DNA from 3 places in the Blastococcus sp. SYSU D00868 genome. Region 3 is predicted to be linked to each of the others. Evidence: predicted binding sites of a transcription regulator. Region 3 holds the regulator's gene; each other region holds the start of a gene.

Region 1 (5,997 bases), on a different contig from region 3:
CGCGGATCCGCCGCTCGATCTCGTCGCGGATCGGGCGCACGGCCTCGACGCCCCGGCCGGCCGGGTCGTCGAGCGCCCAGTCGAGGTAGCGCTTGCCGGGGAAGACCGGGCAGGCGTCGCCGCAGCCCATGGTGACGACGACGTCGGAGGCCTCGACCGCGTCGGTCGTGAGCACCTTCGGGCGCTGGTCGGTGATGTCGATGCCGGCCTCGGCCATGGCCTGCACGGCGGCGGGGTTGACCTCGTCGGCGGGCAGCGACCCGGCGGAGCGGACCTCGACGGCGTCCCCGGCCAGCGTGCGCAGCCAGCCGGCGGCCATCTGCGAGCGGCCGGCGTTGTGCACGCAGACGAACAGCACGCTGGGTCGGGTCATCGGGCGCTCCTCGCGGTGGTGGTGGGGACGGTCGGGTCGCCGGGGAAGAAGCGGCGGCCGGCCCGGAGCGCCACGTAGACCAGCGCGACCAGGACCGGCACCTCGATGAGCGGGCCCACCACCCCGGCCAGCGCCTGGCCGCTGGTGACGCCGAAGGTGCCGATGGCGACGGCGATGGCGAGCTCGAAGTTGTTGCCCGCGGCGGTGAAGGCGAGCGTCGTCGTCTTCGCGTAGCCCAGCCGCAGCCGCATCCCCAGCAGGAACGACCCGCCGAACATCAGCGCGAAGTAGGCGAGCAGCGGCAGCGCGATCCGGGCGACGTCCCACGGGCGGGAGGTGATCGCCTCGCCCTGCAGCGCGAAGAGCATGACGATCGTGAACAGCAGCCCGTAGAGCGCGATGGGGCCGATCCGCGGCAGGACGCGCGACTCGTAGTGCTCGCGGCCGTGGGTGCGCTCGCCGATCGTGCGGGTGACGAAGCCCGCGACCAGGGGGATGCCGAGGAAGACCAGGACGCTGAGCAGGATCGCCCAGAAGCTGAACTCCGCCGACGTCGTCTCCAGGCCCAGCCAGCCGGGCAGCACCTGCAGGTAGAACCAGCCGAGCGCGGCGAAGGCGACGATCTGGAACACCGAGTTGATCGCGACCAGGACGGCGGCCGCCTCGCGGTCGCCGCAGGAGAGGTCGTTCCAGATCAGCACCATGGCGATGCAGCGGGCCAGGCCGACGATCACCAGGCCGGTGCGGTACTCGGGCAGGTCGGGCAGCAGCAGCCAGGCCAGGGCGAACATGAGCGCCGGGCCGAGGAGCCAGTTGAGCACCAGGCTGGCGACGAGCAGCCGGCGGTCACCGGTGACCCGGTCCAGCTCGGAGTACCGGACCTTCGCCAGCACCGGGTACATCATCAGCAGCAGCCCGATCGCGATCGGCAGGCTGACCTCGCCGACGCGGACGGCGTCGAGGGCGTCGTCCAGGCCGGGGACGAGCCGGCCGAGGAGGAGGCCGCCGGCCATCGCCGCGAGGATCCAGACCGGCAGGAACCGGTCGAGGGTGGACAGCCGCTGCAGGACCGGCGCCTCGGCACTCGCGCGGGCGGTCTCGCCGACGACGTCGCTCACGCCGTCGTCCCGGCGAGGGTGGGGCTCGAGCCGGCGAGGGCCGGGCTCGTCCCGGCCAGGCTCGGCGAGCTGAAGACGTCGGCGACCGCGGCCAGTGCCTCCGGGCGGACCCGGTAGTAGGCCCACACACCGCGCTTCTCCCGGTCGAGCACGCCGGCGGTCTGCAGCACCTTGAGGTGGTGGCTCACCGTGGCCTGGGTGAGCTCGAAGGCGGCGTTGAGGTCGCAGACGCACGCCTCGCCGCTCCCGGTGGAGGCGATGAGGCTGACCAGCCGCAGTCGCACGGGGTCGGCCAGGGCCTTGAGCAGCGCGGCCACCTCGGCGGCGCGGTCGGCGCTCATGGCGGTGCCGTCGGCCGGGGTGCAGCGGGCGTCGTCCACGGGTCCTCCTCCAGACATCGACGCTCATCGTATCGACATCCGTCTATGGCTTCGAGTGCGGGCCCCGTCCGGGCGCGTCGGCGGAGTCGCGGGATGGGGGTGCTGGCCGTGGGGCCGCCGGCGCGGGATCGTTCGTGCATCGTCGCGCGCCCCGCGGTCGGTGCCGCGCGACGGCCTCAGAGGAGGGGCCGTCATGTGGTGGTGGGCAGTCGTCGCGGTCACCGGCTTCGCCGCGCTGACCGCGCTCGTCGTCTGGCTGGCCAGGAGCAACACCGCCCGCGCGGAGCGTGCCGCCCGCCGGGCGCGTGCTGCGGCGGTGCGCCGGGAGGAGGCGGAGCGCCGCCGGCAGGCCGCGGCACTGGTCGCCGCGTGGCAGGGTGCGCACCGTCGCCCCCGGCGCCCCCGCCTGCCGCGCGTCGAGGTGCCGCACCTGCACGTGCCGCACGTCGGCATCCCGCGCCTCCGCGCGCCGCGTCTGCGTCCGCCGCACCTGCGTCTGCCCCCGGTCCACCTGCCGCGGGTCCGCCTGCGTGGGCGGGTGCCAGACCGGCAGGACGACGGGCTGGAGGACGGCCCCGAGGGCGCCGAGCCGCCCGTGACGACGACGTAGTCCGGCCGCCCCGCAGCCCCCGGGGGACGCCTGGGCCGCCGACCCCTCGCAGGGTCGAGCACCCCGGGCTTCTGGCCCCGGCCGGACGATCGCGCGGCCGCTCGTGGCTCCGGCGGGCTCGCGCGATGGCTCGTTGCTCCGGCGCGCCCGTACGACGGCTCCGTCCCGCATCGGCTGTCTGGATCTGCGCGTGCCCCCGCCGCATCCCCGTGTCCGTCGACTTCGAGCGCCGACCCGATGAGCTGCAGAAACTGTCGTACCTCGAACGTATGTTCGGGCCATGCGGGCAGCGGTCGCCGGGGAGTCCCTCGCCGAGGGGGTCATGGTCCTGGTGCCGCGCCTGCCCGTGGAGCTGCTGTCCCCGGAGCAGGTGGCGACCGAGCTGCAGCTCCTGGCGGCGCAGAAGGCGATGATCGCCGCCTACGAGGCGGAGCTGGTCCTGGCGCTGGCGGACGCGTCGCCGGACACCGACGACCCGCCGGCCGGTCGCCGGGGTGGGCGGGGGTCCTGGACGGCGGCGGAGCGCCTGCCGGGGGTGTCCGAGTTCTTCCCCGCAGAACTGGCCACGGTCCTCAACTGCGGTCCGGGCACCGCGCGGAAGCTGGCGGTGCGGGCCCGGACCTACCGGGAGGCCCTGCCGAGCACGTGGGGTGCGCTGGCCGCCGGTGTGCTCGACGAGCCGCGGGCGAGGGTGCTGGCCGAGGTGCTCGAGCACGCCGACCCGGGCCTGGCCCGCCGCGTGGAGGCCGTCGTGCTGCCGGAGGCTGTCGACCTGTCGATCCGCAGGCTGCGCGAGCGGGCCGAGGCGCTGCTGGCGGAGTTCGACGCCGACGGCGTCGACGAACGGCGTCAGGAGGCCGAGAAGGCCGCGGACGTGCGGGTCTACCCCTCCCCGCGGGAGGGCATGGCGACCCTCGCCGTGGACCTGCCCGCGGACGAGGCCGCCGCCTGTCACGACGTGGTCGACCAGCTGGCCGGGATGCTGAAGGCCGACGGGGACGAGCGACCGATCGGGCAGCTGCGCACCCGGGCCTTCGTCGACACGGTGCTGCGGGTCTGGGACACCGGCCGGCCGCCGGTGACCGCCGATCTGCGGATCACCGCCCCGCTGGGTGCGCTCACCGGGGAGAGCACCGAGGCCGGGGAGGTCAGTGGGCTGTCGATCACGGCCGCCCACCTCCGGGAGCTGCTCCGCCGCCTCGACGCCCTGGGCGTGCAACCGCCCGAGGGCGGGTCGGTCACGGTCGGGGTGACCGGGGACGACGGCGCGCTGCTGGCCACCGCCACGCTGGAGCAGCTGCGCCGGCTGGCCCGCCGCGGCTGCCCCGACCACCCGGGTGCGGCCTGCTCGTGCGCGGTGCTGGACCGGCCGCCGGCCACGGACGCCTACTCGCCGACGGCCGCGCAGCAGCGGTTCGTGCACACCCGCGACCGCACCTGCCGGTTCCCCAACTGCGGGCAGCGGGTCGGCTGGGCCGACGCCGACCACGTGGTCCCGCACGCCTGCGGCGGGCCGACCGACTGCGCGAACCTGTGCTGCCTGTGCCGCGGCCACCACCGGCTGAAGACCTTCGCCCGCGGATGGCGCTTCGAGATGACCGACGACGGGACGCTGCTGGTCACCACCCCGTCCGGGGTCACCCGCACGACCCGGCCACCCGGCCTGCGACCGCCGCCCGAGCGAGCCGAACGGCCCGAGCCGCCCGAGCCGCCCGAGCCGCCCGAGCCGCCCGAGCCGCCCCACCGCCGAGCCGGGAGCAAGCCGTACCCGGGCATCCTCCGGCTGATCCGGCACGGACTGGCCGGCACCTCGTGGCGGCCCCCCGAGGCGCCCGGTGACCCACCTTTCTGAGCGCGACGACAGCCAGCGCGACGGGAGCGCCGACATGTCGCGATGCGGTCATGGCGCCACGGCGACGTGCCGCCACGGCGACGTGCCGTCATGTCGACGTGTCGCCCCATCGGCGAGAGCTCCGTGGGGCGACCGGTCAGCGGAGGACGGAGCGGAAGAGCTCGACGAGCCGGTCGGCGTGGGCGTCGAAGGTGTGCCGGTCGCGGACGGCCAGCGCGGCCGCCGCGCCGGCGCGGGTGCGGACCTCGGCGGCCAGGAGGTCCGCGACCTCGTCGGCCGACCGGAACAGCAGCCCGGTCCCCTCGTCCCGCAGCACCCGCTCGACGGAGACCAGCGACCCCGGGTTCGCCTGCTGCAGCATCGGCAGCCCCGCGGCCAGGTACACCGGCAGGCGGGCGGGGGAGTTGAGGTCGTCCCAGCTGGCCAGCCGCAGGTCGCCGCCGTTGGCGCTGTCGAAGCGGTGCAGCCAGCCGGCGTCGTACCGGGACAGCACCGGCACCCACTCCTCGGGCCCGACCGGCGGGTGCACGTGCACGAACTCCGGCGCCCGGGCCAGCGCCTCGTCCAGCCACGAGGTCCACGAGCCCGTCGCCCCGGGCGCGCGCACCTGGCCGTGCAGGTGCGTGTGCACCCCGCGGCGGGCCAGCGCCAGCACCCAGTCGAGGTCGAGCCCCGCGGGCCGGCCGGCGAGGACGGTGTGCGGCTGCCCGTCGGCGTCGGACAGCTTCGGTGACAGCGGTGCCTGCGACCACTCGCGCAGCGGCAGGTCGCCGTCCAGCACGCCGAGGCGCCCCGGGTCGACCCGGCCGGCCAGGGCGAGGGCGAACCAGTCGCGCTCCTCCTCGCTGCAGAACAGCGCGGCGTCGGCCGCGGTCACCAGGTCGGCGAGCAGCGGCCACTCGCCGCGGACGACGCTGCGCTGCGGCGCCTCCTTGAAGTGCCAGACGAACGGCACCTCCGGGAAGGCCGAGCGGACCGCGTGCGCCAGCGGTACCGCGCGCCAGTTCAGCTGCGCCCAGACGACGTCGGGCGCCAGCTCCCGCACCGCCTCCCGCCACCCGCCCGCCGCGGGGTCGACCGCCGGCCCCAGCTCGGCGACGTGCCCGAACGGCAGCGGCCCCACCGTGCTGTCGCCCAGCCCGGACGCCGTCCACAGGCCCGTCAGGGCGTGCCCCCGCGCGGCCAGGGCGAGCACGCGCTCGGGGTTGAACGCCAGCTCGCCGACGACGAGCACCCGCAGCCCCTCCGGCGCCGGCCGGTACGTCCGCCGGCGGAAGCGGGCGTAGCGGGCACGCTCGTCGACCTCGCCGCCGTCGGTGGAGGAGAAGCGCAACGGCTCGGCCACCCGGTAGCGCGCGCGGAAGACGTTGAGCCCGCCGTCGGCCGACGGCCGGATCGCCCGCGACCGCTGCCCGGGGTGGCGGGTCCACGAGCAGGTGACGCGGCCGGTGTCGGCGACGGCACCGCGGGCGTCCAGCCGGCGCCACATCAGGCGGTCCAGGTCGTCGGTCTCCAGCTCCGCCCGCTCGGTCCAGCGGTCGGCGGTGCGCCGGTGGGCGACCTGCACCAGCTGGTCGTAGGGCGTGTCCGCCGGCTCGGTCAGGCCCGTCCGCGCGCGGACGACGCCGGGCCCGGTCAGGCAGCCGAGCAGCGCCTCGAGGTGC
Region 2 (5,997 bases), on a different contig from region 3:
GGACGAGAACATCCGCCGCGCCTACGCCTTCCTGGCGGAGCGGTGGGCCTCCGACGACGACCGGATCTTCCTCATCGGGTACAGCCGGGGGGCGTTCACCGCGCGCAGCCTCGCCGGGATGATCGCCAAGTGCGGGCTGATCCGCGCCGAGGACCTCCCCGCCGAGGCCGTCTTCCGGCGCTACCGCGACACCTCCGCCCCGGGGCTGCGCGAGATGCAGGCCGGCGAGCGGCGGCCGCGCACCGCCGAGGACGAGCTCGTCCTCGCCTCCTCGCGGCTGGTGCGGATCCGCTTCCTGGGCGTCTTCGACACCGTCGGCGCGCTCGGCATCCCCGGGGGGCTGGGGCGCTGGCTCACCCGCCGCCGCTACCAGTTCCACGACACCAACCTGAGCGGCCTGGTGGACGTCGCCTGCCACGCGGTCGCCGTCGACGAGCACCGCGGGTGGTTCGAACCGACGATGTGGACCAGCGTGCCCGTCCCGATCCCCGGCCACCCCACCACGGTGGAGCAGCGCTGGTTCGTGGGCGGGCACACCAACGTCGGCGGCGGGGGGACGAGGGAGCCGCAGCGGCGCAACCCGCTGTCGGTCGTGACCCGCGAGTGGGTCGTCGGGCGGGCGGTCGAGGCCGGGCTGGTGGTCGACCCGCCCCGGCCGGCGCCCACCGGGGACGAGTGGCAGGGCCGGATCGACGACTGGTCCCGGGGCCTGCTCGGCCGGCTCACCGGCCTCCTGCCGGGGAACCGCACGCTGCTGCGCCCGGTCCGCGAGGCCGTCGCGGAGACCCTGGACGACGGCGTGCTGCGCCGGTGGGGGACCGGCCGGCCGCCGTACGAGCCGCGCAACCCGCACCTCGAGCCGTGGGTGCGGTCGCTGCTCTGACCGGGTGGGACCAGCTGCTGTGTGTGTGGCCCCGGCCGCGGCGCACGGGAACCCGCTGCCGCTGCTGCGCGCGGGGGACTGACACCCGAGAACGACCGAGGCCCGCAGCGATCGCACGCTGCGGGCCTAGGGTCGAGAGGGCGCCGGGGTCAGTTGGCCATGTCCACGAAGCGGCTGTAGTGGCCCTGAAAAGCGACCGTGACGTTGGCCGTCGGGCCGTTACGGTGCTTCACCAGCATGATGTCGGCCTCGCCGGCCCGCGGCGACTCCTTCTCGTACATGTCTTCTCTGTGGATCATCATCACCATATCGGCGTCCTGCTCGATCGAGCCCGATTCGCGAAGGTCGGAGAGCATCGGCTTCTTGTCCTGCCGCTGCTCGGACCCACGGTTCAGCTGCGACATCGCGATGACCGGGCACTCGATCTCCTTGGCGAGGAGCTTGAGTGCACGGGAGAACTCGGAGACCTCCTGCTGGCGGCTCTCCACCCGCTTGCCCGACGTCATCAGCTGCAGGTAGTCGATGACCACGAGCTTCAGGTCGTTCCGCTGGCGGAGACGCCGCGCCTTGGCTCGGATCTCCATCATCGTCATGTTGGGCGAGTCGTCGATGTAGAGCGGGGCGTCGGCCACCTCACCCATCCGGCGGGCCAGCTTCGACCAGTCCTCGTCCGACAGCGTGCCGGCGCGCATGTGGTGCAGCGGCACCTTGGCCTCGGCCGACAGCAGACGCATGGTGATCTCGTGCTTGCTCATCTCGAGCGAGAAGATGACCGTCGCCATGTGGTGCTTGATCGCCGCTGAACGCGCGATGTCCAGGCCCAGCGTCGAGTTGTGGGTCGGGATGAAGCTGCGGCCGGCCAGGAACAGCGAGTCGGCCGCGTCGACCTGGATGCAGCGCACCGGCACGCTCGCGATCGGGCGGACGTCGGTGATGAACCGGCTGCCCCGCGCGGTGAACGTGCGGGCCCCCCGCTCCTTGTGCAGCAGCTTCTTGCGCTCGAGGCGGAAGACCTCGTCGTCGGTGCTGAAGGTCAGCGTGTAGCAGGTCGAGGACTCCTCGCTGCGGCCCTTCACGCGCTTGGTGGTCATCCGCACCCGGTGCCCGAGGCTCGCGATCAGCTCGCGGGTGTCCTCGGCCAGCCGCCGGCTGGTGACCCCGAACTGCACGACCCCGCTGGGGGCCACGGTGCCGTCGGTGTCGAGCAGACCCGCCAGCAGTGCCCGCCGCTGGGCCACCGAGGCCCGCAGGTAGGCGACGGGGATGTGCTTGTCGCCGAGCACCCCGAGGCCGCGCAGGAGCGCCTTCACGGTGCCGTGGTCGTCCCGGCAGGCCTGGCACTGGGCGAGGCCGGACGACGGCCCGCCGCAGTCCGGGCAGGTCGCCTGGCGACCGACGCCGCCGCCGGCGCGCAGCCGCCCACCGCACGTCTTGCCACAGGTCTGCACCTGCGACGTCCGCGGCACGAACAGCTCGCCGCAGATCGGGCACGGGCGGGCGGCGACCTCGGCCTGCGGCAGCCGGAGCGAGTACCGCCGGTCGGTGCCCGTCGGCTCGGCAACGAGCCCCTCGGCCTCGATGTACACGGCGATCTCGGGGTCGGCGCTGGTGAACTGGGCCGCGGCCGAGGTGCCGTCGCCGAGCCAGACGCCCAGCGCGTACGGCGGCAGCGGCAGGTCGGCCTCGGGCAGGTCCAGCGGGGCTGCGTTGGTCACCGAGTGGTTGAGCCGGGCGTCCCGGGTCGCGCACCGGACGGTGCGGGCGATCTCCTCGGTGGTGCGCACCTCGGCGAAGGTCTGCTGGCTGCGGTACCCGTTGTAGCCGCTGCGGGCCGCCTGCGCCGACTTCCGGCTGGCGCGGGTCTCGGTGAGCCACTGGTGCTGGGCGTCGGCGACGATCACGGAGCCGTCGGAGAAGTGCACCTCATAGCAGGGCCGGCCGGTCATCACCTCGGTCGCCGCGACCACCGTCGTCGGCCGGCCGTCGGAGCCGAGCACGCGGTCGCCGATCGCGATCTCGCCCATCGTCGTCCACCCGGTCGGCGTCGCGATGGGGGTGTCGAGCGCCAGGGCCTTGCCGACACCGGGACGGGCGGCGATGACGACCATCTGACCGGCCTGGAGGCCGTTGGTGAGCTCGTCGAGGTCGCGGATTCCGGTCGGCACGCCGCGGCTGACCCCGCCGCGGCTGGCGATGGCGTCGAGCTCGTCCATCGTCGGCTGGAGGATGTCCTCGAGCCGCGAGTAGTCCTCGCTCATCCGCTTCTCGGTGACGTCGTAGATCTCCTGCTGGGCGCGGTCGACGATGTCGTCGACGTCGCCCCGCCCGCCGGCCGCGCCGTAGCCCAGCTGGACGACGCGCGTGCCGGCCTCGACCAGCCGCCGCAGCACGGCCTGCTCGGCCACGATCGCGGCGTAGTAGCCGGCGTTGGCCGCGGTGGGCGTCGAGGCGATCAGCGTGTGCAGGTAGACCGCGCCGCCCATCTTCGACAGCTGGTCGGTGCGGTTGAGCTCGGCGGCGACGGTGATCGCGTCCGCGGGCTCGCCCCGGCCGTAGAGGTCGAGGATGCAGTCGAAGATGATCTGGTGCGCCGGCCGGTAGAAGTCGGCGCTGTGCAACTGCTCGACGACGTCGGCGATCGCGTCCTTGCTCAGCAGCATCCCGCCGAGCACCGACTGCTCCGCCTGGACGTCCTGCGGCGGCTGCCGGTCGTACTCCGGCGCCGTCGCCTGCGGCCGGCTGAAGTCGTCGGCCACCGCCACGTCAGTCCTCCATCCACTCTCCGGCGCACCCCGTCACAGGCCCCGGCCGCTGAGCCGGGGCCTGGTGGGGGAAGCACCAGGACGTCGTCCACCTGTCTCGAACGCTTGTTCGAGACGTTCCTACCGGCGGCCACCGACAGTTCGGGCCGGACGGGCAGGCGAAGAGGACGTTAGGAACGGCGGACCGGTCCGTCCATCACCGCTGTGGGCCCCGTTCTGCACAACTTGTGGACAAGTCGGTGGACACAGGCGTGTCGACATGTGGAGACAGCGGGGGACGGCGACGCGCTCGGGCGCGTATCCCGCGGCTGACCAGCGCAGGGACGACACACCGGGTGTGGACGGGAGAAATCCGGGAGAACTCGCCGTGTCGTCCCCCGGCGTGTCGCCCGCCCGGCGCACCCGTCCCAGGCGCCCCACCGGCGGGTCGTCGTCCACAAGAGCCGGACGTCACGAGCGGTGTGCGGCCACGACCCGATCCGGCCGCCGGACGGTCGTGCGGCGCACAGCGCCCGTGGCACGGGTCGGGGCGCGGGGGGCGCGGCGGGGCGTGCCGCGGGCCCGGAGCGGGGCGCAGCGCCCTGTCAACGCCCCGGGAACGCCACGAGGGGCGCCGGACCGGAGTCCGACGCCCCTCGTGGGGTGCTGCGGGTGTCAGGCCGCGACGACGTCGATCGTCAGCTCGGAGGCCACCTCGGGGTGGATCCGGACGGTGACCTTGTGCTGGCCGGTCGTCTTGATGCTGCTGGGCAGCTCGATGCGACGACGGTCCAGCTCCGGGCCGCCGGCCGCGGTGACCGCGGCGGCGACGTCGGCGGTGGTGACGCGGCCGAACAGGCGGCCGCCCTCACCGGCGCGGGCCGGCACGCGGACGGTCAGGCCACCGAGGCGGCCGGCCACGGCCTGCGCCTCCTCGAGGCTGCGCACGTCGCGGGCGGCACGGGCCCGGCGGAGCGAGTCCACCTGCTTCTCGGCACCGCGGGTGGCGACGATGGCCAGCCCGCGGGGCAGGAGGTAGTTGCGGCCGTAGCCGCCCTTGACCTCGACGGTGTCGCCGGAGGACCCGAGACCGGTGACCTCCTGCGTCAGGATCAGCTTCATCGTGCTCATGGTCAGCGCGCCGTGGAGGTGTAGGGCAGCAGCGCCATCTCGCGGCTGTTCTTCACGGCCGTCGCGACGTCACGCTGGTGCTGGCTGCAGTTGCCGCTGACGCGGCGGGCACGGATCTTGCCGCGGTCGGAGATGAACTTCCGCAGCAGGGTCGTGTCCTTGTAGTCGACGTAGGTCGCCTTGTCCTTGCAGAACTGGCAGACCTTCTTCTTGGGCTTGCGCACGGGGGGCTTGGGCACTGGGTTCTCCAGGTACGACGTGGATCAGGGAATGAGGATCAGAAGGGCGGCTCGTCGGACGGGCCGGCGGGCGTCGACCACGGGTCGCTCGCGCCACCGCCGCCGCCACCGCCACCGAAACCGCCGCCACCGCCGCCGCCGAAGCCGCCGCCACCCTCGCCGCGCTGGGCCTTGGTGACCTTCGCGGTGGCGTAGCGCAGCGAGGGGCCCACCTCGTCGACCTCGAGCTCGACGACGGTGCGCTTCTCGCCCTCCTTCGTCTCGAAGGAGCGCTGCTTGAGGCGACCGGAGACGATGACCCGCGAGCCGCGGGTGAGGGACTCGGCGACGTTCTCCGCCGCCTGCCGCCACACGTTGCAGCGCAGGAAGAGCGCCTCGCCGTCCTTCCACTCCTGCGACTGACGGTCGAACGTCCGCGGGGTGGAGGCGACGGTGAAGTTGGCGACCGCGGCACCCGACGGCGTGAACCGCAGCTCCGGGTCGGAGGTCAGGTTGCCGATGACGGTGATGACGGTCTCGCCGGCCATGGTCAGTGGACCTCGGGCCGCATCAGCTTGGTGCGCAGGACCGACTCGTTGAGGTTCAGCTGCCGGTCGAGCTCGGCCACGGCCGCGGGCTCGGCGTTGATGTCGATGACGGCGTAGATGCCCTCGATCTGCTTCTTGATCTCGTAGGCGAGCCGGCGACGACCCCAGATGTCGACCTTGCCCACCGTGCCACCGGAGTTGGTGACGACGGTCAGGAACCGGTCGAGGGAGGGCGCGATCGTGCGCTCCTCCAGCTCGGGGTCGAGGATGACCATCAGTTCGTAGTTGCGCATGGAGAAACCCCACCTCCTCTGGTCTCGGCGGCTGCAGTGCATCTGCAGCAGGAGGGTCGTACATGCGTCGCGCGCCCCCACCGCCGGACGACGGCCGGGAACGCGCCACCGCACAGGCTACCAGTGCGGTCGTTCGCGCTCCCCGGGCGTCCACAGGCGGACGCACGACGGCCGCCGCCCCCG
Region 3 (5,997 bases):
CTGGGTGCTGGGGAGCCACTACCCCCGCCGCGGCGGGATGCATGCGGGGCCCTCCGGTGTTGTACCGGGCGATGACACGAGCAGTGATCTCCACAGAAGCGACAACTCAGGTGCCCCGACGCGAGGGGCATGCCACGCTGGAGCCGATGACGACCGCTCCCGAGCACCTCCCCGCCGACGAGTCCCGCGCCGCCGACCTGCGCCCGGCGCCGGCCGGCCAGTGGGACGAGCCCGACGACACGACCGGCAGCTACGACCTCGAGCAGCGCGGCGCGCTGCGCCGCGTCGCGGGGCTGTCCACCGAGCTCGCCGACATCACCGAGGTCGAGTACCGCCAGCTGCGGCTCGAGCGCGTCGTCCTCGTCGGGGTGTGGACCGAGGGGACGCAGGCCGACGCCGACCGCTCGCTGGCCGAGCTCGCCGCCCTGGCGGAGACCGCCGGCTCGCAGGTCCTCGAGGCGGTCAGCCAGCGGCGCCAGACGCCCGACGCCGGGACCTACGTGGGCTCCGGCAAGGCCAACGAGATCCGCGACATCGTCGCCGCGACCGGCGCTGACACCGTCATCTGCGACGGTGAGCTGACCCCCGGCCAGCTGAACGCGCTGGAGAAGATCCTCAAGGTCAAGGTCGTCGACCGGACGGCGCTGATCCTCGACATCTTCGCCCAGCACGCGAGCAGCCGGGAGGGCAAGGCCCAGGTCGAGCTCGCGCAGATGCAGTACATGCTGCCGCGGCTGCGCGGCTGGGGTGAGTCGATGTCCCGGCAGGCCGGTGGCCGGGTCGCCGGCGGTGGCGGGATCGGGACCCGCGGCCCCGGTGAGACCAAGATCGAGACCGATCGGCGGCGCATCCGCTCCCGGATGAGCAAGCTGCGCCGGGAGATCGCCGGCATGGCGACCGCGCGGCAGACCCAGCGGGCCAACCGCGGCCGCAACGCGGTCCCCAGCGTGGCGATCGCCGGCTACACCAACGCCGGTAAGTCCAGCCTGCTCAACCGGCTGACCGGCGCCGGGGTCCTGGTGGAGAACGCGCTGTTCGCCACCCTGGACCCGACGGTGCGCCGGGCGGAGTCCCCCGACGGGCGGGAGTACACCCTCACCGACACCGTCGGCTTCGTCCGGCACCTGCCGCACCAGCTGGTCGACGCCTTCCGCTCCACCCTGGAGGAGGTGGCCGGCGCCGACCTGCTCCTGCACGTCGTCGACGGCTCCGACCCCGACCCGCTCGGCCAGATCGACGCCGTCCACGTGGTGCTGCAGGAGATCGACGCCTCGTCGGTCCCCGAGCTGATCGTGGTCAACAAGGTCGACGCCATGAGCGAGGACGACGTCCTCACGCTGCGGCAGGCGCTGCCCGGCGCGGTGTGGGTGTCGGCCCGGACGGGCGAGGGGATCGACCGGCTCCGCGAGATCGTCGCCGCCCGGCTGCCGCACCCGGACACCGAGGTCGACGTCCTGGTGCCCTACGACCGCGGCGACCTCGTCGCCCGGGTCCACCGCGACGGCGAGGTGCTCAGCGAGAGCCACGAGGCGGGCGGCACCCGGCTGACCGCGCGCGTCGACGGCGGCCTCGCCGCGGCGCTGGACGGGTACGCCGTCCCGGTCGCCTGACCGGGCGGCGCGCCGCGCCCGTCGACCCGCCCAGGTCACGGGTCGGTCACGGCGCCGGTACCGTGACCCGGTGACCAGTGGCGTGGTGCGACGGTCGCCGGGCGCCCCGTCCGGCGGGCGTCCGGTGCCCGAGCACCCGCCCGTCGTGTCGACCGGCCGGCCGCCGTGGTGGGCGCTGGTCGCGGCGCTCGTCGTCGGCACCCTCCTCACGGTCGACCTGCTCCTCCACGGCCTCACCCGCGACGTCGACGGTTGGGTCTCGGACACGGTCGGCGGTTGGGGGCTGCGTGACTCGGCCGCCTACGACCCGCTGTACTGGGTGACCCAGATCGGCGGGCGGGGGACCGTGCTGGTCGTCCTCGTCGCCCTGGTCGGAACGCTCGCCGTGCGCCAGCGCACGCTGCGCCCGCTGCTGCGGGTGGTCGTCGCGCTCGTCCTGCTGACGGTCGCGGTGTACAGCCTCAAGTACGCGATCGGGCGGACCGCCCCCGGGCACGCCGGCGACTTCCTGCACCACCCCGACGGCCAGTCCTTCCCCTCCGGGCACCTGGCCAACGCGGTGCTGCTGTGGGGCGTCGCCCGGTGGCAGGCGGTGCAGTACGGCCTCGCGCCGTGGCTGCAGCGCCTCTTCTGGGGCCTGGCGGTGGTCGGGCCGGTGCTGTGCGCGCTGGCCATGATCGCGCTGGACTTCCACTGGCTGAGCGACGCCGTGGTGGGGGCGGCCGTGGGCGTCGTGCTGTTGGGCGTGGTTCACGCGCTGGACGCGAAGGTCCTGTCACGCTGGGTGGGTGCCCGAGCAGGCCGTCTGTTGTCGTGACCGCGCGCGGACGGCGCGGTTCCCGGCGCAGGCCGCGCTGACCGTCGCGGTCCTGACCGCCGGCCCGCTCGCCGCCTCCGCGGTCACCGCCCCGGCCGCGCGCGCGGAGGCCGCCCCCGACCCGGTCGTGCAGTGCGAGATCACCGATCCGGGCCTGACGGAGCTGTCCGGGCTCGTGGTCGGCGCCGACGGCACGATGCTGGCCATCAACGACGGCGGTGACCAGGTCGCCGTGCACGTCGTCGACCCCACGTGCCGGGTCACCGGCGTGCACACCGCCGCCGTGGACCCCTACGACCCCGAGGACCTCGCGGTCGGCGGCGACGGGACGGTCTGGCTCGCCGACACCGGCGACAACACCGGCAACCGGTCGACGGTCGCGCTGCTCGCCCTCCGCCCGGACGGCTCCACCGCGGTGTACCGGCTCACCTATCCCGACGGGCCCCACGACGCCGAGGCCCTGCTGCTCGCCCCCGACGGCACGCCCTACATCGTGACCAAGGAGGTGCTCGGCTCCAGCGACGTCTACCGGCCGGTGGCCGCGCTCGAGGAGGCCGGCACCGTGGGCCTGGTCGAGGTGGCCTCGGTGGACCTGACCCTCACCGGCACCCCCGGCGGGCCGGTCGGCCGCGCCGGCCAGCTGCTCGTCACCGGGGGAGCGGTCGCGGCCGACGGCTCGGCGCTGGCGCTGCGCACCTACACCGACGCGTACGTGTGGCCGCTGGCCGGGTCGGACGTGGCCGGCGCGCTGGCGGCGGAGCCCACGCGGATCGCGCTGCCGGAGTCGCCGCAGGGGGAGGCGATCAGCTTCTCCGCCGACGGCGCCTCGCTCGTGGTGGCCAGCGAGGGGCTGCCCAGCGCGGTCACCGTCGTCCCGGTGCCGGCGGGGACCGCGGCGTCCGGCGCCACGGGCGCGCCGGACGGCTCCCTCGACGACGTGCTCACCGGGTCCGACGACGGCGTCTCCCCGGCGGCCGCGGGCGCGGTCGCCGTCGTGGTGGCCACCCTGGTCGTCTGGCTGCTCGGCCGGTTCCGCCGCCGCGGCGCGCCCCCCGGCGGGGCGCCCCGCCCCTGACCCGGCGCGGCCGCGGGCGGCCCGCCGGAGCCGGGGTCAGACGCGCCGCAGGACGGTGACCACGCGGCCGAGGACGGTCGCGTCGTCGCCGGGGATCGGCTCGTAGGCGGGGTTGTGCGGCAGCAGCCACACGTGCCCGTCCTTGCGCTTGTAGGTCTTCACCGTCGCCTCGCCGTCGATCATCGCGGCGACGATCTCGCCGTTCTCGGCGGTCGGCTGCTGCCGCACGACGACCCAGTCGCCGTCGCAGATCGCCGCCTCGATCATCGAGTCACCGGTGACCTTCAGCATGAAGAGGGTGCCCTCGCCGACCAGCTCGCGGGGCAGCGGGAAGACGTCCTCCACGGCCTGCTCGGCCAGCACCGGGCCACCGGCGGCGATGCGGCCGACCAGCGGCACGTAGGTCGGCGCGGGGCTCGCCGTGTCCTCGGCCACCGGCGGCGGGGCGGCGGTCGCGCCGGTGGCGGCCGCGATCTCGCCGGGGAGCCGCACGTCGAGGGCCCGGGGGCGGTTCGGGTCGCGCCGCAGCCAGCCCTTCTTCTGCAGGACGGAGAGCTGGTGGGCCACCGAGGAGGCCGAGGACAGGCCCACGGCCTCGCCGATCTCGCGCACCGACGGCGGGTAGCCGCGGCGGTCGATGGAGTCGCGGATGACCTCCAGCACGCGGCGCTGCCGCTGGGTCAGCCCGTCGCCCGCCTCGCCCCGGTCCGGGAAGGTCCGCACCTCCCTGGCCACGGCCGGCGTCGGCCCGGTCGTCGTGCCGCCCGCGCGGCGCGACCCGCCGCGTCCCCCCGACGTCCCGCTCGTGCCCGCCACGTCTCCTCCTCGCCGGCCGTGTCGCCACGGCTCGTCCGTCCACCCCCGTGGCCGCCTGCCGTGTCCGTGCCGCGGCCGCCGTCCGGCGGTGGTGCCCAGTCGGACGGTAGCGCGTCGGGGCGCCGTCCTCAAACACATGTTCGAAATCCGCTCGTGTCGGGTCGATCCTGTCGGCCCGGTGCGGTAGACATCGCACAGACGTTCGGATCGAACGGCTGTTCGAACCCGCGGGTGCGGCCGCGGGCGGTGGCGGAGGAGGCGCTGGGTGGCTGGCAGGGCGCGCGGGGCGGCGGTCCCCGGATGGGGCGTGGACGGGTCGGGCGGGGTCCCCGCGGGGCAGCGGGGCACGGGGCTGCGGGTGGCCGGCCCGGTGCGCCCGCTGGGCGAGCGCGCGGGCGGCCGTCCGGCGGTCCGCGCGGCGGGGCCGGTGGCCGGCGCCCCGCCGCTGCGCCGGGACGCGGTCCGTCCCGGGGCGCGACCGGTGCGCCTGGAGGTGCGCCCCGCGCGTCCGGGCCCCGGCCGTCCCGCCGGGGCGTCGCGGCCGCGGCCGGTGCGGTCGCCGGTCCGGCTGACCCGGCGCGGGAGGTGCGTCCTCGGGGCGCTCGCCCTCGGCGTGGCCGCCCTCGCCTTCCTCGTGCTGTCGGCACTGCTCGGTCCCGGCGGGGAGCTGGAGCTGGCCGGGGGCAGCAGCGTCGTCGTCCAGCCGGGGGACACCGTGTGGTCGATCGCCACGGCGGTGGCCGACCCGGGCGAGGACGTGCGGGCCGTCGTCGACGCGATCGAACGGCTCAACGACCTCGAGGGCGCCGTCGTCGTGGCCGGCCAGGTGCTCGAGGTCCCGTGACCGCGGCGCGCCGGGTCGCGACATCCACGATTCGGGAGCGCGATCTTCGTCAACCCTCGGGGCGGCGTCCTGCCCGGGAGGAGCGGGGGAGCCGACCTACCGTCTCGCTCGTGCCAGTAGACGTGCGCGGCCGAGCAGCGGTCACCATCGCCCAGCCCCTCGACGCCGAGGTGTTCGTGGCGGGCTCCTGGGTGCCCGGCGCCGTCCTCGGCTGGCGGCACGACGAGGCCGGCGGATGTCAGGCGCAGGTGCGCGTCGGCCAGGGCGGCCACCGGCAGGAGCGGTGGGTGGAGCTGCCCGCGGTCCGGCTGCCCGAGCGGGACGCGGTCCCGGCGGGGGCCGCACCCGCGCCGGCCGCGGCGCCGCCACCCGCGGAGACGGTCGTGATGAGCCGCGCCGAGCTCCGCGGGCTGCTGGCGACCGGTCCGGCCGGCCGCGCCGCCGGGCGGCGACGTCGGCACGCCAGCGACCTCACCGCCGAGCTGCCGGCGGTCCGCTGCGCCGACGCCGCGGCGGCCCCGGGCCGTCACCGCGCCCCCGCGGGCGCCGGTCGCCACCGCGCCGACGACACCCTCGCCGGCCCGCCGGCCGCCGACCTGCTCACCCGGCCCATCCGGGTGGAGGACGTCGCCGCGTGGTCGCGGCGCACCTCCGCCGCGTCCTGCTGACGCCCCGCGAGCCGACACGCCATACACCGCTGGAGGGCCGTCGCGCACGCTGCGCGCGGTCGCCGTCGGCGTGTCCGTGTGACGGCTGGTGTGTCTGACCGCCGCTGGTCACGAGCGTGTTGCAGGGGAACACGCCACGCCGCGTTGCGCTTGCACATCTAGTGGAG

What was found. The regulator LexA, encoded in region 3, represses DNA repair genes until DNA is damaged. The targets are predictions, from matches to a motif close to TCGAACANNTGTTCGA.
Region 1: ACI79F_RS09140 (DUF222 domain-containing protein) is a predicted target of LexA. The motif match lies at 2,743-2,758, and genes of this name have one in related genera.
Region 2: dnaB (replicative DNA helicase) is a predicted target of LexA. The motif match lies at 3,743-3,758, and genes of this name have one in related genera.

Annotation. Positions count from the first base shown of each region.
Region 1 covers NZ_JBJGZO010000007.1:199,628-205,624, forward strand. Annotated here, with positions in the region: gene ACI79F_RS09120 (arsenate reductase ArsC) at 1-373, opposite strand, end outside; gene arsB (ACR3 family arsenite efflux transporter) at 370-1,491, opposite strand; gene ACI79F_RS09130 (metalloregulator ArsR/SmtB family transcription factor) at 1,488-1,871, opposite strand; gene ACI79F_RS09135 (hypothetical protein) at 2,065-2,481, shown strand; gene ACI79F_RS09140 (DUF222 domain-containing protein) at 2,762-4,333, shown strand; gene ACI79F_RS09145 (glycosyltransferase) at 4,470-5,997, opposite strand, start outside.
Region 2 covers NZ_JBJGZO010000008.1:80,407-86,403, reverse strand. Annotated here, with positions in the region: gene ACI79F_RS09605 (DUF2235 domain-containing protein) at 1-883, shown strand, start outside; gene dnaB (replicative DNA helicase) at 1,033-3,645, opposite strand; gene rplI (50S ribosomal protein L9) at 4,300-4,746, opposite strand; gene rpsR (30S ribosomal protein S18) at 4,758-4,994, opposite strand; gene ACI79F_RS09585 (single-stranded DNA-binding protein) at 5,033-5,521, opposite strand; gene rpsF (30S ribosomal protein S6) at 5,524-5,814, opposite strand.
Region 3 covers NZ_JBJGZO010000003.1:3,752-9,748, reverse strand. Annotated here, with positions in the region: gene hflX (GTPase HflX) at 147-1,610, shown strand; gene ACI79F_RS03370 (phosphatase PAP2 family protein) at 1,681-2,427, shown strand; gene ACI79F_RS03365 (hypothetical protein) at 2,399-3,502, shown strand; gene lexA (transcriptional repressor LexA) at 3,539-4,318, opposite strand; gene ACI79F_RS03355 (LysM peptidoglycan-binding domain-containing protein) at 4,626-5,162, shown strand; gene ACI79F_RS03350 (hypothetical protein) at 5,273-5,830, shown strand.